Regions from separate parts of the Paenibacillus sp. TAB_01 genome, predicted to be linked through region 2. Evidence: riboswitches for the same ligand, from Rfam matches in the RefSeq annotation. Region 2 holds a riboswitch; each other region holds the start of a gene.

Region 1 (8,151 bases), 2.4 Mb from region 2:
CGATGTCGATCTGTTCTCGCGCATCGTTTACTCCGCAACCCGCGGGGATGTCGATACGGTATTCATTGACGGCAAAATCGTGATGGAGAACAAAACTGTAAAAACCATGGATAAGGACCTCGTGCTTAGAGAGTCCGACCGGGCGATTCAAAGGCTTCTGGCACGTATTTAAACAGCACATACCTAGAAAGTGCTTCCCATGACTTGACCGGGAGGATGGCCTGCCTTCATGCCATTCTCTCCTTAGGCCAGGAGTGGAGCACTTTCGATAAGATAAGAATTCGAATTTGGGAGTCACGGGAGTGACTCTTTTTTGATGACATGCCTGAACTTGCGGGCGGAAATAAAGCAGCAGGTTTGGGGAACGAGCCACGGGTATGTGAGAGGTGTCTAGATCGCTCTAGAGAAGTAGAAGGCAGCACAAAGTAGAACAGAAGAGAGAATGGATATGGGGTGGAAAAGCGATAGCGTCCGCCTTTGAAATTCGTGTCGCTCCTGCTAAGTATCCATTCAAATGACACGAATTTCAACAGCGGTTGTAACCCCATATCCATTCTCTCCTGTGCTCAGACAGTTGGGTTACATGGAGGCCCATATTTTTTTCATACCATAGCCTGAATGGAATGCGCAATCGCTCCCAATGTCAGAATAAAATGATTGAAAAAATCAAAATAATGACGTAAAATTTCATTATATCCAGGAGAGGAGCTATTCCATGACGAAATTCGGTCAGTTTACGTATCCTGAAATATCCGCCCAAGCGGACGCTCTGCAGGCAGCATGGGCACAGCTGGAGCGGCAGCAGGATTGGATTCAATCCTACTTGCTGAATCCCGCTTATGATGAAATCATTTTTATCGGATCGGGCTCATCCTACTATCAAGCGTTGTCCATGGCTTCCACCTGCCGTGCATGGCTTGGCAAAAGCGCCTCCGCGTATCCTTCGTCAGAGCTGTTTCTGTTCCGAAGCCAGGCGATGACGGATCAGCGCCGTTACCTGGTGATCGGCGTATCCCGTTCGGGAGAATCGTCCGAGGTTATTCTGGCGCTGGAATCGCTGCGCGATGTGCCGAATGCTGACATGGCAGGCATCAGCTGCTATGAGGACAGCAGGCTCGCGCAGCTGGCGCCGTGCCTGATCTCGCCGCTCGGGAAAGAAAAAAGCACGGTAATGACGAAATCGTTCAGCAGCATGACGTTTATGATGCAGGCGGCGATTGCCAAAGCGGCAGAGAACGAAGAGCGGATCCGCGAGATGGAGCGGGTGATGAAAGCGGACGAGGATGTGGTTAGCCGGTCGGATGCGTTTATCCGGAAGCTGGTCGACGGTCATGATTTCAATAAATACATTTACTTGGGCATGGGTACGGCCTACGGCATTTCGCTTGAAGCCTGCCTGAAAGTGAAGGAAATGTCTTATGTGTGGACTGAAGCGTACGGCACGCTGGAATTCCGCCATGGCCCCAAATCGGTCGTCGAGCCGGGAACGCTTGTGTGTCTGCTGCTGTCCGAGCAGGCTCGCTCCTATGAGCTCAAGGCAGCCAAGGAGATGCAGGAATACGGCGCGTTCGTGCTGCTGTTGACCGCGCGCGAAGGGGAAGACACGGCGTTTGCCGACGCGGTGCTCGATATCGGTGGAGCGGACTTGTCCGATGACGCGCGCAGCGTTCTCTACTTGCCCGCCCTGCAATATTTGGGTTATTACACGGCCATGAAGCGCGGGGTCAACCCGGATACGCCGCGTAATTTGACGCAGGTTGTTATTATTTAATTCATCTACTTATCACCGGAAGCTCGGAGGTTAACGATATGCCCTTAGTATCATCTACCCCTTTACTGGAAGCGGCCAGAGCGCAAGGTTACGGCATCGCCGCATTTAACATTCATACGCTGGAAATGCTCCAAGCGGTCGTCGAGGCGGCTGAGGAAACGCAGTCGCCGCTCATTCTGCAATCGACCGTAGGTACCGTGAAGCATCTGGGCGCCGACTATATCGCAGCTGCGGCCCAAACGGCTGCAGCCCGCGTCCGGGTACCGATTGCGCTTCATCTGGACCACTGTACGGATTTCGATACGATTATTCAATGCATCCGGGCAGGCTATACGTCCGTGATGATTGACGCCTCGATGCATCCATTCGAGGAGAACGTCAGGCAGACCCGCCGGGTTGTGGACATTGCCAAGGCGGTCGGCGTCAATGTGGAAGCCGAGCTGGGCAAGGTCGGCGGCGTCGAGGACGAGATCGTGGTAGCCGAGCACGAAGCGCTGATGGCCGACCCGGACGAGTGCGTCCGGTTCGTGGAGCTGACGGGCGTGCCTACACTGGCTCCGGCTATCGGCACGGCTCACGGCATTTACAAAGGGGAGCCGAAAATCGATTTCGACCGGATCGCGCGGATTGCCGGCAAGCTTTCGCTCCCCTTGGTGCTTCACGGCGGCTCCGGCATTCCCGAGGAGCAGGTAAAAAGATGTATCTCGCTTGGCATGGCGAAGATGAATATTGCGACGGAAATCCGGATCGTCTTTTCCGACGCGATCAAGAGCGTATTTGCCGAGCATCCTGCGGAGAACGATCCCCGCAAATATATGATTCCGGCCAAACAGGCCGTAAAGGCGGCCGCAATGGATAAAATGCGGATGGCCGGCTGTGCCGGCAGGGCTTCGGACTGGAAGTGAGCGGACGAACAATGATTACGACCGTTACCTTGAATGCGGCTATCGATAAGACGTATTATTTGCCCCGTTTTCCATTGGGGCATGTATCCAGGGTGAACAACCTCTATGCCGAGCCGGGAGGCAAAGGGATTAACGTCGCCCGCGTGGTTCACCAGCTAGGCTGCCCGGTTGTTGCGACCGGCTTTCTGGGAGGGAGCAACGGGGACTGGATCCGTAAAGGGCTGGACCGTCAAGGACTTCGACACGATTTTGTAAGCGTTGAAGGAGAGTCCCGGCTTTGCCTGAACATGATCGATGAAGCGACCGGCGTCTCTACGGAGGTGCTGGAGCCCGGGCCTGTCATATCGGCCAAGGAAATGAGCAGGCTGGCGGATACGGTATACCGTCTGGCCTGCAGGTCATCGGTCGTCTGCTTCAGCGGCAGTCTCCCTCGGGGAGTCCCGGACGATTATTATGCGCAGCTGATCACGCTGGCGAAGGCGGCGGGAGCGCTGGCCTTTCTCGATACAAGCGGCTCTGCGCTGAGGCATGCGGTCGATGCGGCTCCGTATTTCATCAAGCCGAATGAGGACGAAATGGCGCAGCTGACAGGTCAGGCGCGGGAAGCCGGTGCCCCTTGGGCTGCGGAGGATACGCAGCTGGACACGCTGCACGAGAAGGGGATTGAGCTGATCAGCGTCACGCTGGGAGCCAAAGGATCACACAGCTCTTACGGGGGCAAACGGTATACTGCTCTTTCACCGCAGGTGCAGCCGGTGAATACAGTAGGGTGCGGAGATGCGTATACAGCCGGTATGGCGGTTGCGACCCTGCGCAAGCAGCCGCTCGAGGCATGCCTTGCCTACGCTGCGGCGGCAGGCTCGGCCAATGCGCTGACGGCCCGTGCCGGTTATGTGGACCCGCAGGATGTAGAGCAGCTGCTTGGGCAGGTCGTTGTAAGGGAAGAGCCGCACTAGACACTAGCGGAGTGCGGCGGAATGAAGATGAATCGGCCAAGGCAGGAGCCGAGGGCGCTAAAGAAACGGGCGGAGCGTACGCAACCGTACTGCAGCAGCGTAAGCGTTCGCCTGTGTCCTAGAAGCTCAACCCGATTCAAAGCGAGGGGATCATCGGTTGGTTGAGCCTCAAGGACAACAGTTGCGCGCTTGCAAAGCCGTCAGACAGGCTTCGTAAGCTTAAGCCTGGAAGCAGGTATTGTGCGCGCAGCGATGTTTTTTAACAGCCAGGTGCAGAAGCCCTGGCTGTTTCTTTTTTCACTCCCGCCTCTCCGACGTTCTCGGATCTTAAGTGCGCACTGCGGGGCAGCCAAGTCCGGGTCTTTTGCCGCCTGCTGCTTAAGCCGGTCCCTTGAAGAGGGAGACATCGGACAAATAGTTAGGGCAGGAGGAAAACATCCGAAGCTTATTTTAGATACGGGAAGGAAACCGCTTTCTAAATAGAGAATCCATAGTAAGAGAAATTCCATCCTTTTATCCTACTTTGAAAAGAGGCGACCTGATTCATGAGAACGATCGTGTGTGAAGAGCCGAACCGCTTTGCTTTAAAAGAAACGGATATGCCTGCGGCGGCGGAAGGGGAAGCGCTGGTGCGGATTCGCCGCATCGGCATTTGCGGCACGGATTTGCATGCTTACCGCGGCAATCAGCCGTTTTTTGAATACCCGCGTATTCTTGGGCATGAGCTTGCAGGTGAAATTGTGGAGATCGGCAGCAACAGCCGGGGGTTGAAGGCGGGCGATCCGGTAGCGGTTTTGCCGTATCTGGAATGCGGACGCTGCATCGCCTGCCGGTCGGGCAAAACGAACTGCTGCACGCAGATGAAAGTGCTCGGCGTCCATCAGGATGGCGGCATGCGGGAGTATATAGCGGTGCCCGCCGATCATCTGCTGAAAGCGGAGGGCTTGGGACTGGAGCAGACGGCTATCGTCGAATGCTTGAGCATCGGGGCTCATGCGGTACGCCGGGCAGCGATTACTCCAGGCGAATTCGCGCTTGTGATCGGAGCGGGGCCGATCGGACTCGGCGTCATGAAGTTCGCCAAGCTGGCGGGCGCTCGGGTCATCGCGCTCGATATGAATGAGGGCCGGCTTGAGTACTGCAGGGAATGGGCGCCTGCCGACTACACGGTGAATGTAAAGAACGATCCGTTGAAGGAAATCGAAGCGATCACCGGCGGTGATTTGCCGACGGTGGTATTCGATGCAACAGGCAATGCCAAATCGATGGAAAGCTCCTTCCAATATGTATCGCATGGCGGTCGGCTGGTTTTCGTAGGGCTGGTGAAGGCCGATCTATCCTTTCACGATCCGGAGTTCCACAAGCGTGAGCTTACCCTGATGAGCAGCCGGAATGCGACAATTGTTGATTTCGAGCATGTGATCGACAGTCTGCGCAGCGGACACATCGATACGGATTCATTTATTACCCACCGCGTCGGCTTCGAGGACATGATCGGCTCGTATGAAGCCTGGCTGAAGCCGGAAACCGGAGTCATCAAAGCGATGGTGGAGCTGTAAAAGCACGCATCCGCATCAGTATCAGCATCAGTATATGGCGGCGGCCATTTCAAGCTGCGAGCCGGCCGGGCGGTGAAGCCCTTCCGGCTTGCGGCTTTGTTTGCATGCCCTCTCATAAACCGAAGCCTCTGCAGCAAGATTAAAGCCTGCGGCTCGGAGTATGGTACAATGAATTTATTCCTATTAAACTTATCAGGTTCATCGTAATTACTCATTTAATTGAGAGGGAGTGGTACTGTATGAGTACACATGAGGCGGAAATGATTCAGGAGCCTTTCATTCGGGAAGCGGGGCAGCTGCCGTCGGGAGAACCGCTTTATATCCGCGGAGAGATCGTGACCCTTGCCGGCTCGGGAGAAGCATCGGGAGCTGTACGCCGGCCGGTGCTGGTCATCTGCCACGGCTTTAAGGGTTTTAAGGATTGGGGATTCTTTCCGTATGCCACCCGGCGGTTTGCGGAGGCGGGCTTTTATACGGTCACGTTTAATTTTTCCTGCAACGGCGTCGCCGAAACGGATTTCGATGAGCTGGACAAGTTCGCGCTGAATACTTATTCGCGGGAGCAGCAGGATCTTACATATCTGCTTCACGCCCTAGGCATCGGGGAGCTGCCTCGTTCCGAGCAGGCTGATGCCGGGAAGATATGCTTGCTCGGCCACAGCCGCGGAGGGGGCAGCAGCATCGTTTATGCCGCGGACCATCCCAATGAGATTAGCGCCGTGGTAACCTGGAACGGCATCGCCAAAGCGGATTTGTTCGACGATGCGTTCAAGGAGCAGATAGCCGAACAGGGCGTTGCCTATGTAGCGAATGCAAGGACCGGACAGCAGATGCCGATTCGCGCTTCCTTCTACGAGGACTTGAAGGAGCAGGGCGAGCGGTTCGATATCGTCAAGCGGCTCGCCGGGCTGGAGCTTCCCGTGCTGCAGGTGCAGGGAGACCAGGATTCGCCCCGCTTGCGGGAAGGCTTTGAAGCGCTGCGCCTGGGAGCGCCGCAGCACGGCATCGCCTTGATCCAGGCGGGAAACCATACCTTCGGGGCGGTACACCCGTTTGCTTCGACAACACCGCAGCTGGAGGAAGCGATCCGCGTGACGCTGGAATTTTTGAAGCGCAGCTAGAACCGGAAGGTCGCCGCTCGAGTCATGCATCCGGGACTCCGCAGACAGGTATCCGGACGGAAGAGCTATGTGAAGCGGTAAGGATGGCGCGACCTCCGATGGATATCCTTGGGCGGATAGTCACGCATTTTACGTACGGTCGGCGTGAAAATCAGTACTATTTTATCAGATTGTGTGGTACAATGGTTCCGAACTTTATTATTCCAATGTGAGAAATCGATAATGGCAAACCTGTTGAAAGGCAGGGACGCAAAGCTGCGGGCCTAAGGGGGCAATCCCTACGGCAGCCGAGCCGCCGAAAGCTGCGCTCATATTCTAGGTTAGCTAGAACAGGACTGCTCATTTCGGGCAGTCCTTTTTTTGATATACATTTATTTTGCAAAGGGGTTGTATGATGTGCAGGCCAGTCTGGTCAATCCGTTCCTGTCTTCCTCGATTCATGTTATCGAGACCTTGATTCAAATCAAACCTTCGGTCGGTCAATTAAGCGTTCAAAAGATCGACTATCTCCACCATTATATATGGTTCAAAATCGGTATTATCGGTTCCTTGAACAAGGATATTTTGTTCGGTTTTCCGGAAACCGTCGCTTTCCGGATGGTGTCGGGCATGATGGGCGGATATCCTATAACGGAATTCGACGAAATGTGTCAGAGCGCCGTAGGGGAGCTTGGCAATATGATTAGCGGGAATGCCAGCGCGATCTTGTATCAGCAGGGCATCGAGGTGGACATTACGCCGCCCCATCTGGTTCAACAGACAGGGTATACCTGGGGGGAAAAGGTATTCAGCATCCCGCTGACGATTGACACCATCGGACAATTTCACATCTACATTTCGACATAAAACGCGCTTCTCATAGGCCGTAAGTTTGAGTAAAACAAGCATAGTAGAGCATTGTTCCCAGTATTCGGATATGCTATGTTTAAAAACAGAGATATGCATCCTATTTACGGGCAGGTTTTTAGCGATGAAGATAGAGCCACGACTGATGGAACTCAGGGACAACAAAGCGAATTTGATCAATTATTGGATTGAACAATTCAATGATCAGTTTGTGGATAGATTTGAATACGGCATTTTATACAAACAGGGCGAGGCTTTGTTCGAATTCTTTATCGATCTGCTTAAGCCGGCGGAGGAACATCCGATCCAGTGGAAGGTCGATGAATGGTGCAGGATTTATAATGAGATGAATGTACATATCATTCATATTATTACCGGCGCGCACTTGTGGAGAAAGACGTTCCTGGAAGCGGGAAGCGATCTGGTGTCGCTTGAGCTGTACCGGGAGATCAGCTACCGGATCGACCAGTTCGAGCGGGTGCTGTGCGAGTGCTACTGGAACCAGGCCGTATCCGCGATGCGGGAGAAGGATCAGGCCATTCACGCTCTGCATGACGACCGGATTAACCTGGTCGGGAAAATGGCGGCCAGCATGGCGCATGAAATCCGCAACCCTTTGACAGCGATTAAAGGCTTCCTGAAGCTGCTCAGTACGGGAATCCAGCATGCCGATTCGAATAAAGGGCAGACCTATATTCAATACATAGAAAATGAACTGAACCACATTCATATGCAGGTGACCGGGTTCTTAAGCTTCTCCAAGCGGCCTATTATGGAAGAGGAGCTAGCCGTGCTTCCGCTCAAGCCGACGCTGGAATACAGCTTATCCCTTCTGGGACCGCGATTGATTAATGAGAATGTCGAGCTGACCGTTTCCGTTCCCTCGGATCTGTACGTCCGGGTACAGAAGCTGGCGTTTCAGCAGGTGCTGTCCAATTTGATTAATAATGGCATCGATGCCCTTTCCGATATGAAGAGCAATAAAAAAATGCA
Region 2 (8,151 bases):
TGCTCAAATTCTTTAATAGATTCAGCTGCTCCTCCGATTCGATGCCAACCGCCACCGCCTGCATGTTCAAGCTGCGGGCCAAAGAAACGATAGAAGAGATAAAGGCCGTGCTTTGAGCCGGATTTGCCGCTAAATCATCCATAAACAGCTTATCGATCTTGATCAAATCGGCTGGAATATGTTTAAGCGAGCTTAAGGATGAACCGCCGGAGCCGAATTCTTCGATGCAGATCGTAACGCCGAGCTGCTTAAGCTCGTGCAGCGCTCTTATTATGACGCTTTCATTGCGCATGATGGCCGATTCCGTAATTTCCACTTCCAGCATCGCAGGCTCAAGCCCCGCTTCCTTCAGAATTTGTTCGATGTTACGGACAAATTGCTTTTGCAAAAATTGCAGCGACGAGAATCGTACAGCCATTCGCGGTAAAGGCAGCCCTGACATCCGCCACAATTGAATTTGCTTGCAGGCGGTCCGCAGAACCCATTCGCCGATAGCCGCAATCTGCCCCGTCTCTTCGGCCAGCGGGAGGAACTCGGAGGGCTGCAGCGTTCCCCAGTTAGGATGATTCCAACGAATCACAGCTTCCGTACACGTAATTTCTCCCGAATTCACATCGATTCGAGGCTGGTACAGAAGCGTAAACTCACCGTGTTCCATCGCTTTCCTCAAATCATTTTGCAGCATAAAGGTCCGGTAGGAACGGATATTCATCCCCGAGTGATAAATCTGAAATTTGTTCTTCCCCTGCTCTTTAGCCCGGTAGAGCGCCGCATCCGCGTTTTTCAACAGGGCGGGCGCATCCTTTCCATCGTAAGGATAGACACTGATGCCAATACTGGCTGTCACGTATAATTCGAAATCTTCAATATAAAACGGTTTTTTCAGCTGCTCCAGCACGTCTTCCGCAATATCGAGCGCATCCTCCCGATTCGTATCCTGGAGCACCATATTGAATTCATCCCCGCCGATTCTTGCAACGAAATGGACGTTATCCGTGCAGGAAACCAGCCTTCGCGCCACTTCCTGAAGCAGCTTGTCACCTATCAAGTGACCCAGCGAATCATTGATATATTTAAACCTGTCCAAATCCAGATACATCATGACCAACAGCTGATTCTCCTGCTTGGCCTGGTTTAACATCAAGTTTAAGCGGTCGTTGAACATTCTTCGGTTCGGCAGGTTGGTCAAGCCGTCGTGGTACGCCATGTGCGTGATCAATTGCTGGGACTGTCTTTTCTTCGTCACATCCCTGATCGTACATGCGATAATATTCTTATTCTCCACGAACGTGCTGCCGATCTGGAACTCTACGGGAAACGTACTCCCGTCTTTGCGGACAGCATTCACCTCATGAATCCCTTCTTCCGCACCATACAATGCATCATCCCATTTGCCTGGAAGGAACCGTTGAGCTTGCGGAAAAGGAAACAGGATGTCCATATTTCTGCCCACAATTTCGCTGTTCTCGTATCCGAACATTTTATGTACAGCCGGGTTGACCTTCAATATAAACCCATCCTGGTTAAGAATGAGCATTGAATCAATCGAGGTTTCGCTGATAACGTTCGTCAAAGCCTGCGATTTGCGCAGCTCGGATGTGATCTCGGACAGTTCCTTATTCGCAGCCTCCAGTTCCTTGGTCTTTTGCATAAGCATTTCCGTTTGTTGGAGAAGCTTACGGTTCGTCTTGTAAATATTGACAAACCCTTGAACCTTAGCCTTCAACGTATTCGGGTCGAACGGTTTGAGAATATATTCGATGGCCCCAATAAAATAACCGGTATACACATGATGTTCATCCATGTAGTTCGCCGTAACGAAAATAATCGGTATATTTTTGGATTTTTCCCGCGACTTAATGATTCTGGCCGTTTCAAAGCCATCCAGCCCGGGCATTTGAACATCTAATAAAATCGTTGCGAAATCGTATTTCAGCAAATATTTTAAAGCTTCTTCTCCGGAATGGGCTTTGACCAGGTTGTAATCGTCACGCTCAATGACCGCTTCGAGCGCCAACAAATTTTCAGCCTGATCATCGACCAGCAAGATGTTCACTTTGCCCTCGTTCATCAACTATACTCACTCCCCAATCCTAAAAGAAAACAGCCCTCTGAAAAGGAGACCGCTGAAAAAGTCTCGCTGCAAGTGCGAACCGTTCTTACGATCGCTGTTGTCCTCGAATTTCTTTAATTTCCCCGCTTTTAGCGGTTGAAACCCAGGGACAAAGGCGAACGCTTGCGCTTCTACAGAACGATTCCGCACTCTCCGCTCGTTTTTCAGCGGCCCTCTGAAAAGAACAGGCTGTTTCTCTTTCCTTCGGCAACCTGGCCGTCATAGCTTTTCATGCCTTAGACCCTCGGCTTTGCGTCTCCAGCTTTCGCTGGATTTGCCTTTTTCCATTGCGGTTAAGAATCGAAAGGAGTCCATTCTTATCCTATACAGGCTTGCCTTCATACTGTAGAATGAGAGAAAGCATGCGAAACCTCAAAAAAGTATGCGTTTCGAGTACTTTTTCATTGTAAACGATTTTAAAAATTTCTTCAATTGTCTATTGTTAGGAGTTGGCATCATGCCTGATGGCTTTGGGATTCGCTTAAAACAGCTCCGTATCCTGCGCGGCTTTACGATGGAGGAGCTTGGAAAAGAAATAGGAGTAGCTAAGACGACGATTTCCGGATATGAGCATGGGAACCGGGAACCGCAGCTCAAGATCATTTATAAGCTGGCAACCACTCTGAATACGACAGCGGATTATTTGCTGGGTCTCAGCGCACTGGCAGAGCCTCATCCGCTGCTCGAGAACAAGGAGTTATCAGCTTCCGCCCGAAACTTGCATTGGGATGGCCATATTTTAACGGAGGAGGATTTGCTGCCCATCCATGAGCTTCTGGAGAAGATCGTTAAGGAGCGGTTGCAGCAGCCTCACAAAGCTAAAGAACGATAATGGAAAGGAGTGTCGTGCCAGGTGGAAGAAATCGTCGAGTCCTTCATCAAATTTAAAATGACCAAAGAGATTCGGCAGCTGCTTAATCATATTTCATCAAGCTACAGCAAAGAAATGAATTTGTCTCAAGTCTTTCTTGAACTGCTGCAGGAAGATCTTATCGGAAGCTCCGAGCTCATCGCTATCCGCTCCACCATGATGATGAACCGGTATATGGCACTCGTGAGGCAAGAATTCCCTGCCTTTATGCACTCCATTTATTTATATGAACATGAGCGGCAGCGGCTTTGGAACAGCAGTGTTGCGGATGTGCCGATGGTCTACAATGAATATACCAACGGACTCTGCGTCAAAAATGATGTATTAAACGGTTCCCGTGTTCCGCTCTATGTAGGCGATGTTCTTGTAGTTGATCATGTGGAACGGTCCGAGCATTATATATGCGACAACCACCGGGCCCAGCTGCTGAAAGCGGGGATTCAGGCCTTCTGCAGTATTCCGCTGATGCATAACGGCCATTCATTCGGACATAAAGTGATGTACGCCAGAGACAAGCGGGTTTTCTCTGAACAAGAGGTTACACGTTATCGGGCATGCGCTCACCTGATTGAGAAAGAGCTTGTATCCATGAAACACGCCCTGCTCGAGCAAATCCATCCGGGGAAAATATCTTGACCTCCTAGCCCGCCGTGCTGTGTACGCCTTTCCGTCCCGAGGAGCTCCCCGGGCAAAGGCTGCATTGATCAGGCAGGCGTATTGTTGACGGGTACAAGCTGAGTCCCATCTGTGCGGAACCGTGAGAGCAGCAGCTCCATACAAGGTGTGTGCCGCAGCACAAGGTATCCGCCATCATTTCATCGTGTTCAAAGGAAGCTTGAAATAGAAACAATAAGAAACAATTAAAATTGCGGATAGGCCGAGTGCAAGCAAAGGCTGTTTATAATGGGTGCGGAGCAGGATATACATGATCACGTTGAACACGGCGAACCAGCCGTAATTCCAGCCATGTTCATAAGAAATGCCGGAAAAGAAGTGAGCAATCAGCTCAATCAGCGAATTCATCATCGCCCATACAAGAATATAAAGAATCTGCTTATGCAGCCCTTTTGCCGGAAAATGAGTGAGGTAAAGTAGGACAACCGCTGGAAAGTTAATGAAATCTATCCCCAGCGTTATGAGGGTGTGGCTCGAATAAATCCCCTTATCAAAGGAAGTGGGGTTGAATTTCCACATCGTATAGTTATAGGTTAAGAAATTATACATGAGGTCGCCGACGATCATATACAGCATGGTTGGATAGTATTGACGCCAATTGCGCCAGTCCCCCCACTTCCACGCCGCCGAAAGAAATAAGACATGCAGCAGGATTCGCACGTTAACCGCCTCCCCTTAGGTTCGAACCCTAATCAGGGCTTGCCGCACGCAGACCGGAGGTTCGATTAACGTTATCATTTCCATTTAATGTAATATTTAACCAAAATTAATGTATTCTAGCCTAACCGCCAGGTATCAACCCTCGTCAAATGGACACTCCAGTAGAGTTATTTCTCTCGTAATAGGATTTAATTCAACTTTGCTTCCGATCGGCAGAATCCATTTAGGATCTGTGTGGCCAAAGTCCAGATCGACAACGATAGGCAGATCACCGGCACCAAATTCGTCCTTGATAACCTTCACCGCGATCTCGTTAAGCTTCTTTTTTTCTTCCATTGTATAATCTTTGGCTCTTCCGATTAGGATTCCTTTCACTTTCGAAAAGATACCCTGCATCCCGTAATTCCTCAACATATATCCAACTTGCATAGGAGAAGGCTTATCCTCCGAAGTTTCAAAAAATAAAATTTTATCATTCCAGAAAGCTTCATTTGGCCAATATACAGTTGATTTCATAAATTCTAATACTTCGATACAACCTCCCCACAGATACCCCCGTTCCACAGAGCCTCCCTGTAAAAAAGACCATCCATGTTGATTGTCGTAAAACTCCCGGCATTCGCCCAGATGCTCTATACTTTTCCAATCTTTATATCCATTAGTCCACTTCGGATAGGGGAAGAGCTTGTAAGGAAAGGAGCTTGAGAATAAAAGTGCCTTTAAGTGCTCGGTATATTCCAGAGGAAGGTTCTTCATTTGCGCTATTCCAGCCATAACTGAAGGTCCATAGAAGGTGACCATCCCTAATTGATTGAGGTAAGTCAAGAATGTAGTAGCATCTGAAAAACCCATAATAAATTTAGGATGATTCCTGATCATATCAGTATCTAAAAACGGGAGGATCCGGACTGACTCGTATCCCCCAATAGAAGTAAGAATACCATCTATATGATCATTGCTGAAACATTCATTAATATCCTTTGCACGAAGCTGAGGATTTCGATACAGCTCGTCCGGAGCCATCCTGGCTGTTGGCATTTCAATCACTTCCAAACTCAAAATCTGTTGAAGCTGGTGTAATCCCAGCTCATAAATCTCTGGGAACAAATGAGGCAAGCCGCTAGAAGGAGAAATTATGGCTATTTTTGATCCAGGCTGCAGTCTTTTAGGTTTTATCATGGTATCCCTCCCTTATAGATTCATTAACCTATTTTACCACATTATTCCTTTTCAAAGGCGCTATAAAAGCAAACAATCGCTACCCGTCAAGGAACAACAATCGGTTTAACATAGGGACATGACAAATTAGGAATGAAAAATAACCTTTATCAGAGGAACCCATGTCCAGGCTGTCCATCTGATAAAGGCTGTCTATGGATTGTTAAGACGCTTCACGTATCAGCCTTCCAAGGCATTTCGCAGAGCTTCCGGGATCGGATGGCTTGTGCGCGATGCGATATCAATGGTTACACTCGTTACCTGCGCGTCGGCACACAGCTCTCCGGCTTGATTATAAAGCTCCTGCTGCAGAACAAAGCTGGTTCTTCCCGCTTTCACCGGACGGGAACGAATGGTCAGCCGATCACCCTGCCTGCATTCCTTCCGATAATTAATGTTAATATTGACGGTCACGGTCTGTACGCCTAACGCGCTTAATACATCGTAGCTGAGACCCGACTGATCATACCATTCCTCGCGGCCCCACTCAAAATATTCCAAATATTTGGCATTATTCACATGTCCATTCACGTCAATTTCCGTCGACCGGACCACGATATCCAATGTCACTTCCACAACGCTCTCCCCTTCAATAAACTTAAGCTTGTTTGTTTCCATTGTACCATACACTTCCATACATTTATGGCTCATAATTTTTGTTGAAACAGTTCAATCGAAACATACATAGCGGCATGTTCAATCACTATCCCGCATGCACACAATTCCTTATTTAGTATATATTTACATATAATTGGAACAATATAATGTACTATATTATCAAGCACAAAGGACGTATTATTTTATGGATAATTTCAATAACATAGAAAACAAATTTCGTCGTTACAAAGCCTATGTCAGCACCGCTGGCACAACTCAATTTCACCTGCGCAATCCATATATAATCGCATGGTGGTCAGCAGCTTTCCCAGGTTTCGGCCATCTGTTGTTAAGTAAATATTTACGTGGATTGGTATTGTTCATATGGGAAGTAGTTGTAAATTACCATGCTAAAATCAATTTAGCGATGGTACATTCTTTTTGCGGTAATATTGAACTGGCAAAAGAATCTTTGGACACTAGATGGATGCTGATGTACATACCGGTTTATATTTTTGGCATTTGGGATAGTTACCGTACATGTATCGATATGAATAAAGTTGCTTTATTGGCAGAAAGAGAAGATGCACCTTTTAATTCTTTCAGTATCGGGGCACTTGAAATTAACTATTTGGACAAACGTAAGCCGGAAATGTCCGTGCTTTGGTCTCTGTTTATGCCCGGGCTGGGACAATTGCATATTCATCGCGTCTTAAGCGCATTTTTTTCACTAATCTGGACCATAATTTTCTTATACTTCTCAAAGGCACTCATAGCTGTACAATTACTTTTCCTTGGAAACATACAACAAGCAACATTCGTACTTGATAAACAATGGCTCCTCTATATGCCTTCTATGTGGGGGTTTGCTGTTTACGATTCCTATATGAACACGGTGGAAAACAATAAGTTGTATAATTGGGAACAAAGAGCTTTCCTGATAAAACAATTTCAACATCCTAACTTTAGTATAAAAAAAGGAAAGGTGGTGGATTAGATTACATGGTGCAAGTTTTTTCCACCTTCGAGCATTCAGCAAATTTGGAATTGGCTATTAGCTATTTAGAGAAAAACGGAATACATAAAGAAAATATTTTTGCTATTCCATTAACGAACCGGAAAACGGAGCGAAGGTTATTCGATAGCATACATAATGCAGATGGAATTTCACTTATCAGTACAGGGACGGCTTTAGGAACTGCTTTTTCCGTTGTTGGAGCAAGTATTGGCTTTAGATTAGAATGGGGACCCATTTATTGGGGGCTTATTGGGACCGGAGGAGGCTTTATTTTAGGGTTTATTATAGACTTGTACTATTATAAATTCGTTAAGAAAAATCAACGTCTCCGGCGCGGAAAAAATTCAGAAGTTATTTTAATCGTTGATTGCGAAGAAACACAAAGTGATATGGTGGAAAATATTCTTTGGCATCACTTTGCTCTAGGCACGGCAAAAATTCAATATGCAGTTCAATAAATTTAGGATCTCAGCTTCGCCCGGTTTATCTTTCTTCTAAAATTTCTGAACACCTCAGCTGTACTCCTTGTAATCAAGGATTTCAAGCTGACGCTGAGAAACGTATGATACCAAGTCCAACCATTTTCCATTTGAAGAAACATACTTTATATAAGATAGCTGCTAGTCTGTTTTTGTTTGTCATTTGGTTGTAAATGACGGTCACAGTCGGATAAAGAACAATGTCATATAAAATATGAATATTAAATATTTTCGGCAGCATACGTGTTGGGTAAGTAATAAAGTTCTTCGTTACCAGTTTATCTAGTGCTATATTGGTAATCCCATTAAAGAAATACGCAAACAGCCAATCCTTTTTGGATTCACGCTTCATTATAACGGATAATGTACCAATCGAAAGTACTAATAAAGCATGTAAAAAAGCTATTTCCTTCTTCTTCCTCCCCATCGACACCACTCCTTCTTATAAATATTTTGCTCTGTTTTTCAATATCCATGCGTTTCAAGGCTTCTACTCTACACGCTGGCCGAATAAGATGAT
Region 3 (8,151 bases), 2.4 Mb from region 2:
GCCTCCTCTCGCCCGCCACGATAAGAGTGCAATCCGACGTAATAACGACCTCCGGCCCCGGATTAATCCGCTTGACCCCCGAATGCTTCTCTACAACCGCAATGATTGTAGCGCCGGAGGCTTGCCGGACGTTCAGCTCCCCGATCGTCCGGCCTACGGCCTTGTAGTCCGCCTCCACCCGGTACCATTCGATGACGAGCTCGTCGAGCGCCATTTCAATCGTCTCCAAAGCTTTCGGCTTATAGGTCATTCCCCCGATGATTTCTGCTACCAGACGCGCCTCTTCATCATCCAGCGTGATCATCGAAAGGCTGTCCTCGGCATCGTAATGGTCATAGTGGTAGCATTCTCTGCGGCCGTCATCATGGACGACCATCACAACTTTATCCCCGCTCCGGGTCAGCAGCTGATATTTTTTGCCGATACCGAGGAGATCGCTTTCTTTAATATTCATAGGCTTGGATCCTCCTGTTCCTCTTTCTCAGCAAGCTTGGCGCACCATGCTGCGCGCCTGTTCCTTGTTCTATGTCCTCACGGACTGGACTGGGTAGGGCAAGCCCGTTTCGGGCATAAGCAAACAAGCCCTCTGTCTCCCCATTTTTTTCAAAATGAAGCCAGGGTGCGCTAAATGCGCCATGCCGCTTTTGGACAAGCGGAACAAGCTGTGCTGTTTTTTTCAAAATAATGCAGCCCAAAGAAGCCACGCAACGCCATTGCAAAAAAACAATAATCCATGCTGGATACGATCCTTAATTTAACGGCAATTCAAATAAAACCGCTCGATCAACGGTTGAAAAAACGATGTGAGGTTGGAATACAGTGCGGGACAAGGTTATACGTACAGCGAAGTAAATTTGATAGGGGTGAGAAGCATTCGCGTCAACAGACGGGCAATTCGGGGATAAAACGAGAGGTGAGTTTCCGGCAGCATTCGGGGGGCTGCCTTCAGCAGAGAGCGCATAGCAAGCGAAAGTGCAGTTAGAAACGCGGCGAAGCGCATTCCTTCAGAAACGGAGGATTGCTTGCGAACCGTAGCTTGATTCGTGAAATATTCCATGCCTTGCGAAACGGAAGTCCGGGCGGACTCGCTCGCGCCTCCCTCCGGGATGGGGGTCGGTGTTGCAAACAGCATGAACACTGCAATTAAAATCAAAGAAAACCAGTGTTTTGACGAGTTATCACGAGATAACATGCTCATTCACCCCATTTTTCTTCAAATTTAATTGAATTAAACCATAAAATGGTCTAATTCAGCAATATTTGAACAGTTATTGGGCAAAATCGAATTTGCATCCCGGATGATTCACCAGCTTGAATATTTGACGCGAACCTCCCTCAGGCCCCTTGGGAACCAGGTCGTCCAAGGGTATACAAGCCAGTCAAAGTTAAAAAGCTGCCGGTTTCATCCGGCAGCTCGGGCTGTCTCGAACCTCTCTGAAGTGAAAAATGAGCACAGACGCAGGGAGGCCACTGAAAAAGTCATTGCTACGAGTACGGAATATTCTTCCGATCGCTGTTGTCCCTGGATTTCTCTGATTATATTCCGCTTGTAGCGGTTGAAATCCAGGGACAAAGGCGAACGCTTTCGCTTCTACAGAACACTTCCGTACCCTCCGTAAGTTTTTCAGTGACCTCGACTCCGGAGGGTATCTTCTGGGGGAGGATGCCCCACCGGAGTCCCCCACCATCTCCTCAACGCTGATGCTTGGTTCGCACACGGTTGTAAACCGCTAACACCGGAACCAGCAGGACCGCGGCGGCGACAAGGGACGCCCGTATAGAAAAACGTTGGCCGATCCATCCGACGCAGGGTTCGCCGGCTGTCTGTCCGAGGGCATCCGATTGGCTCATCATGGAGAGCACCGTTGCACGCGAACGGCCGTCCACGTTCAGGTTGAGCCAGGTATCGTATACCGGGCTCGTCAGCGTGCGTACGATTTCAAACAGAAGGACGGCGGCAAGCGCCCAAGCAAAGCTCTGGGATAGAGCTAACGCCAGGATAGCCGCAATCCGCAGCACGGTCAGCAGGATCATGCCGCGCAAGACGATCCGCTCGTTGTTTAGATCGATCCGCCGCTCCGCCGCCCGCATGACCAGCAAACTCGCCAAAGTTGAGACGACGGCGATAAGACCGATCCAAAAGGGCGGACTTTGCGGAAAACCGATATCTGTAATGAGATGCGCCTGCCATAAGCGGTCGTATCCTTCCGAGGCTGCGCCGCTAAACAGCGTGACGAGCAAGACCATTAAAAGCACCGGCTGCCGCCGGATAACCCGGGTGCCCGATACCCACGTCGCTTTTAAATTCGCCCAGTGCGAAACCGCTTCATCTTGTTGCTGTACACTGACAAATTGGGTTTCCTTCATATAAATCAGCAGAAAGATGCCAAGCAGCAGGTAGAGCATCCCTCCTCCTATATAAGGAAGGTTCGGTTCAAGAAACGACAGCCACACACTTACTGCTATGCCGATCAAAGTGCCCAGCAGCCCCGCGCGCTTGGCTTTTAGAAAAATACGGCCCGTGTTTTCCTCGCCGGCCTCATCAACCACCCAGGCCGCATCCGCACCGCTTATAAAGGTGTGGCCAACGCCGAAAATCACCTGGGACAGTAACAGCCAGAGAAACGCCGATAGGATCGGAACCGCCTGCGCCAGCCAGATCACACTGCCTTCCAGCAAAAAGCCGAAGCCCAACACGAATGTGCCAATGAGAACCGACAGCCTGCGGCTGTACGTGTCGGCTATCACTCCCGCGATGCCTTCAAATAAAAGTACGGTTACTTCCAGAACCGTTCCTACTAGCATCAGTTGAACTGGGTTCAGTCCTACCGCGATAACCTGATAAACAGCATAGGTTGTAAACATCGTTGTATTGGCCAACGATGTCCAGAAGCCCATGACGGTATAAACCTGCGATGCATGAAATTTCATCATATCCGGGCCCGCCTCTCCGATTACGGCAGATGGAGTAGGTCGCATGCTTCCCGGTTACCTCCGTTCCACAAGCACGCATATCCTCTACCGGTGATGTGATCTTTTTTGAAACCTGATGACTTTCGCTGCACTTATGCTTTTTCCCATAACTGACACCTCCGCAAAATCGTTAGTTCTATCCTATCTTCTTCTCTTATTAAACAGTAGAGCAAAAATCGGTAAAATCGTTTATTACTCATTTAAGCTCTTATCCATCATTAACCGGCATAAGAAAAAAGAGGGTGTCCCATAAGTCATTAAATGACTGAGGGACGCCCTCTCATTTTGTACAACAAAAAGAAACCTACCTTTGGTAAAATGGAAGTACCACCCACCATTCACATAAAGGAGAGGTTTCTTTTGTACATTCAATATACCATGGATCAACTTTGCCTGCCAATGGATTTAGAAGAGGACATTCCAGCAAACCACCTCGTTCGCGTTGTAAACACTGCCGTCAATCGTCTCGACGCCGCTATCTTCGACGCCGCTTACCCCGGAGGCGGACGAGATAGCTATCACCCCAAGATGTTAACCAAAGTCATCATTTATGCCTACACACAACGCATCTACTCCTCTCGCCAGATTGCCAAGGCTGTCCGTGAAAACATCATGTTTATGTGGATCGCAGGCAGGCAGCGCCCGGACTTTCGTACCATCAACCGCTTTCGTTCGGAACGAATGAAAACTGTACTGGAGACTGTGTTTACGGCCGTTCTTCAATTCCTCGCAGAGGAGAACTATGTGCAGTTGGAGCATTACTTTGTGGACGGCACGAAGATCGAAGCCAATGCCAACCGCTATACGTTTGTTTGGGGAAAGGCTGTCGTGAAGCACAAGGCCAAGCTCCAGGAGAAAGTCCAGACCTTGTTCGCCGCCATTGAAGAAGCTGAGAGGCAAGAAGAAGGAGCACATGAGGGCAGGGATCTTCACGAGCTGGGAGAGTCATCTGCCATCACAAGTGAAAAGCTGGCACATGCCGTCAAGCAGTTGGAAGAGCGCCTGCAGGAGAAGCCTAAAGATAAACCGCTAAAGAAGGCGGTGCGTGCGCTCCGCAAGGACTTGCTTCCGCGGCTCCAAAAGTATGAGACACATGAGATCATCTTAGGAAATCGAAACAGCTACAGCAAAACGGACCATGACGCCACATTTATGCGAATGAAAGAAGACCACATGCGAAATGGCCAGCTCAAGCCGGGTTACAACGTACAGATTGGCACTGAAAATCAATTCATTCTCGGCTACAGCGTTCACCAGCGGCCGACCGATACGCGCTGCCTCATCCCTCATCTGGAGAAAATAAAATCACAGTTCGGCAAGCTGCCACACACCGTCATCGCTGATGCGGGCTATGGCGGTGAGGAGAATTATGACTATTTGGAGCAGAACAAAGTCGAAGCCATTGTAAAGTACAGCACGTACCATCGCGAAAAAAGCAAGGCATGGCAAAAGGACATCAGTAAGATCGACAACTGGACCTACAACAGCGAGCAAGACACGTGGACATGCGCAGCCGGACAACCGCTCCATTTTCGTAGGGTAAGTAAGGAAAAAAAAGAAAGTGGGTATGAAATCGAACACAGGCATTACCGAAGCACCAGCTGTGAGGAATGCCCGCTGAAACCACAGTGTACGAAGGCCCAAGGTAACCGTGAGATCAAAGTCAGCATGAAGTATTTGCGGCTAAAGGGCCAAGCAAGGCAAAAGCTCCGCAGTGAAGAGGGTTATGCCCTGGCAGTGAGGCGCATGATCGAGCCGGAGCCTGTGTTTGGTGATATGAAAAACAACCGAGGATTTAGAAGATTTCTGCTTCGTGGCTTACCAAAAGTAAGTCTGGAGGTCGGGTGGCTTTCCCTTGCCCACAATCTACTTAAGAAAGCTGCAATAGATACCAAAAACCAAGGAGCTAAGCGAGAACAGATCGCATAGCTCCTTGGTTTTTTCGAATGTCATCTTATTTTGTTCCAGAGGGTGTCTCCAAATTTACTTTTGGGACAGCCCCTTCTTCAAAATTTGGATGTGATGCGCATCCTATTAATTAATATACTTGCGTGATCGTATAATTCGCCGGGTCACTTCAGGATCGGGGGCTGCTCGCCGTTTTGCACGCGTGCTGCGTCATATGTCGGATCTACCGTCACCCATGTGCCGCTGTCTTTTAAATAAACCTGATTCCATGCGTGATAGGTTTCAGGGGCGCTGGCCTCATAGCCCATAACCAAGCGCGTCGGAATGTTTAAGCTTCGGGCCATAGCTGCCAAGGTGGCGGCGTAATCGTAGCAGATACCGGCAGATGCATCGTAAACGGCATCCAGGTTTGGAATATAGTCATTGCTGACGCTTTGTGCTTTACCATCATCATACTTGATCGTTTGAGTAATGTAAGTGTAAATTGCGGTCACTTTTTCCATGTCCGTCATGCTTTCATTCGTCAGCTTCGCTGCCTCGCCAACAGCTTTCGTGCCGCCGTTCCAGTCGATGAGCGAGATGGATTGCAGATACACGGCATTTTCATCCGCTAGCCGCAGCTCTACATTTTCTTTCGTAACCACTTTATATTTGTTATCCGCTATCAGCTCAGCGACCATAACCGTATAGGTGCCGTTGCCTAATTGCAGCGGGTAATGCGCCCCATTGATAAAACGGTAGTCATAATGGGCATCGTCTTTCGAGATGCGGACTATAGTTTGGACTCCATCGCTTTGCGGACCGTTAACCGTAATGATTCCTTTATCCAGAACACTTTTATCCAGCGAAAACGCTGCGGATGCAGAGGCTCCTAAATTTTGAATTGGCGACAAAAACAAAAGAACCGCAAATAAGGACATTGCGAGCACTTTTTTAAACATAAAAAAGCTCCCCTTTCGGTAACTGGCTGCCATCTTAGTCACTGCTGACTAAGGAAGGCCCTATAGCTTTGCGTCTTCAGCTTTCACTGAATTTGCCTTTATCGGTTGAAAGCACCGAAATTATATTTTTTTATAGACGTATTATAGCATATGCCCTTTTAATTGAATAGATTTTATTACTTTTCTACTAGTTTACCCTTAATGACGAGACGGTGTGTAGGATTTTGCATAGGATGGCATGTGATCAGCGTAATTTCCTTGTCCCTGCCGTTTCCCTTCAGAACCCATACTTCTTCCGGCAGCACATACAGCTTCTCCTGAACCTGATACCAATACTGCTGCGTCCCCGTGTCTACCTCGATCCGATCTCCTATTTCGACTTCATCCAGCCTATTGAAGTTTTTTCCGTAGGTCAAATTTCGATGACCGGCAATGGCATAATTTCCAACGGCCCCTGCTTTGCCCGTGTTGGCGATGCTGGCAACAGACAGCTTCAGATTGTCCACAGTAGCATCCGTCAAGATAGGCAGCTTCAGCCGAATCTTATCGATGATTAAAACACCTTCGACATGACCCGGCAGCGCGGATTGCTGCGTCTGGCCCTGCGTCTGGCCCTGCGTTGGCTCCTGCGGCGGCTCTGTCTCGGCTCTCAACAGCTGCGGGCCCAATTCAACCGCTCCCGCGTTTGTCGAGAGGGGAACGGCTGCAGCCGGCGAAAGATTGGCTGCAGCCATCTCAGGCGCCGTATCGATCTGCTTCAGATTCTCCGTCCACTGCTTCATTATTTTCTGCTGCCGGTAGCTCTCATAACGGTCGTTAAGCGTAGGATAAAGAAGTACGAGAATCCCGAGGAATATACATAGCATCGGCACAATTTTTTTTATCATCCGGCCCTCCTCCCGCAAACCAAGCGGCTGCTTATTGTGGAAAAAAAATCTGCCGGCCGCCGGCCGACAGACTTGTGAAAATAAGATCAAACAGCTATGCCTTCTTCGTAAATTTCCGATGTAAGGCCAATCCCAAAAGGATCAAGAAAAGACCGGACAGCTCTACAACAGTATGGCTTGCTTCTCCTGTCTTCGGAAGCATTTCTCCTGCATTCCCCTTATTTGGCGAGCTGCCGCTGCCAAGGGGTACCTTTCGAACATCCACGTTAATCAATAGATCCGACTCATTGCCATCCTCATCCTTGATCACCACGGTAATTTGATCCGTTCCGACAAAGCCCGGATTAGGCGTATAGGTCCAATGCCCGTCAGGATCGATCGTAGCCGTCCCGTTCTCCGGCTGCTTGTTAATGACGGATAATCCTCCAAGAGGCACATTTATGCTGCCGTCAATCGGAATATCCTGCTCCGTCGTCTTCTCATCCGCTGCCGGCACCTGTGTTGGTACTGGCTCTGGTGCTGATGCTGGCGTTGGTGACGGCTCTGGTGCTGGTGTCGGTGTTGGCGCCGGTGTCGGTGTCGGTGTTGGTGTTGGCGTCGGTACTGGTGTCGGTGTCGGCGTTGGTGTTGGCGTCGATCCCGACCCCGACCCAGATCCAGATTTTTGCTTATTAACTACTGTCAACTGAATGCCGGCGGCCGACGCAATCGTAACCGGATATTCCTTTGTATCCAGCAGATAGCCAGCCGGCGCTGCCGTTTCTTTTACTACATAATCTCCCACAGGCAGCGAATCAAAAACGACCGTTCCACTCGCATCCGTCGTTTTCGTCCCGAGCAGGATTAAGTCCGTTCCCGCTTTTTGATACAGCTCAAAGGTTGCCCCGCTGAGCAGCTGGTCGGTTTGGGCTGCATTGACCTTTTTCACGGTCAATGTTCCTGTGATCGGAGCCGGCGGGGGCGGCGTAACGACCTTCGCGTTTACCACGGTTAACTGGTAACCGGCCGCCGATTGAATCGTTACCGGATGCTCCAACGCATCCAGCATGTAGCCGGCTGGCGCTGCCGTTTCCTTAACCGCATAATCCCCTGTGGGCAGGGCGTCGAAGACGGCCGTTCCGCTCGCATCCGTCGTTTTCATACTGAGCAGCGTCAGATCGGAGCCTGTCTTCTTGTACAGCTCAAAAGTCGCTCCGCTGAGCAGTACGCTGCTGTCCGCGCTATCCGTCTTCGTAACGGTTAGCGCGCCGACGACCGGGGCCGGCGGTGTCGGTATTTTGTCATTCGAAATCGTTAGCTGATAGCCGGATGCCGATTGAATCGTTACCGGATGCTCCAACGCATCCAGCATGTAGCCGGCTGGCGCTGCCGTTTCCTTCACCACATAATCCCCTGCAGGCAGGGCATTGAAGACGGCTGTCCCGGTCGCATCCGTCGTTTTC

Evidence for each region. Region 2 has a riboswitch for cyclic di-GMP ahead of ACHHV8_RS16340 (EAL domain-containing protein). Riboswitches for the same ligand answer to the same signal wherever they lie in the genome.
Region 1: another riboswitch for cyclic di-GMP. It lies ahead of ACHHV8_RS04915 (chemotaxis protein CheX); the one in region 2 lies ahead of ACHHV8_RS16340 (EAL domain-containing protein).
Region 3: another riboswitch for cyclic di-GMP. It lies ahead of ACHHV8_RS28160 (transglutaminase-like domain-containing protein); the one in region 2 lies ahead of ACHHV8_RS16340 (EAL domain-containing protein).

Annotation. Positions count from the first base shown of each region.
Region 1 is NZ_JBIFNP010000001.1:994,660-1,002,810, forward strand. It holds gene ACHHV8_RS04885 (5'-deoxyadenosine deaminase) at 1-172, shown strand, start outside; gene ACHHV8_RS04890 (SIS domain-containing protein) at 716-1,771, shown strand; gene fba (class II fructose-1,6-bisphosphate aldolase) at 1,810-2,676, shown strand; gene ACHHV8_RS04900 (1-phosphofructokinase family hexose kinase) at 2,688-3,632, shown strand; gene ACHHV8_RS04905 (zinc-binding alcohol dehydrogenase family protein) at 4,178-5,191, shown strand; gene ACHHV8_RS04910 (alpha/beta hydrolase family protein) at 5,431-6,312, shown strand; cyclic di-GMP riboswitch class I at 6,527-6,612, shown strand; gene ACHHV8_RS04915 (chemotaxis protein CheX) at 6,709-7,158, shown strand; gene ACHHV8_RS04920 (sensor histidine kinase) at 7,283-8,151, shown strand, end outside.
Region 2 is NZ_JBIFNP010000001.1:3,396,498-3,404,648, forward strand. It holds gene ACHHV8_RS16340 (EAL domain-containing protein) at 1-2,071, opposite strand, end outside; cyclic di-GMP riboswitch class I at 2,317-2,402, opposite strand; gene ACHHV8_RS16345 (helix-turn-helix domain-containing protein) at 2,571-2,945, shown strand; gene ACHHV8_RS16350 (GAF domain-containing protein) at 2,967-3,620, shown strand; gene ACHHV8_RS16355 (CBO0543 family protein) at 3,795-4,319, opposite strand; gene ACHHV8_RS16360 (S66 family peptidase) at 4,455-5,498, opposite strand; gene ACHHV8_RS16365 (acyl-CoA thioesterase) at 5,718-6,113, opposite strand; gene ACHHV8_RS16370 (hypothetical protein) at 6,340-7,131, shown strand; gene ACHHV8_RS16375 (hypothetical protein) at 7,140-7,610, shown strand; gene ACHHV8_RS16380 (CBO0543 family protein) at 7,693-8,058, opposite strand.
Region 3 is NZ_JBIFNP010000001.1:5,781,646-5,789,796, forward strand. It holds gene ACHHV8_RS28140 (cation:proton antiporter regulatory subunit) at 1-454, opposite strand, end outside; gene ACHHV8_RS28145 (hypothetical protein) at 833-1,198, opposite strand; gene ACHHV8_RS28150 (MFS transporter) at 1,693-2,934, opposite strand; gene ACHHV8_RS28155 (IS1182 family transposase) at 3,334-4,902, shown strand; gene ACHHV8_RS28160 (transglutaminase-like domain-containing protein) at 5,046-5,822, opposite strand; cyclic di-GMP riboswitch class I at 5,837-5,929, opposite strand; gene ACHHV8_RS28165 (class D sortase) at 5,999-6,709, opposite strand; gene ACHHV8_RS28170 (SpaA isopeptide-forming pilin-related protein) at 6,804-8,151, opposite strand, start outside.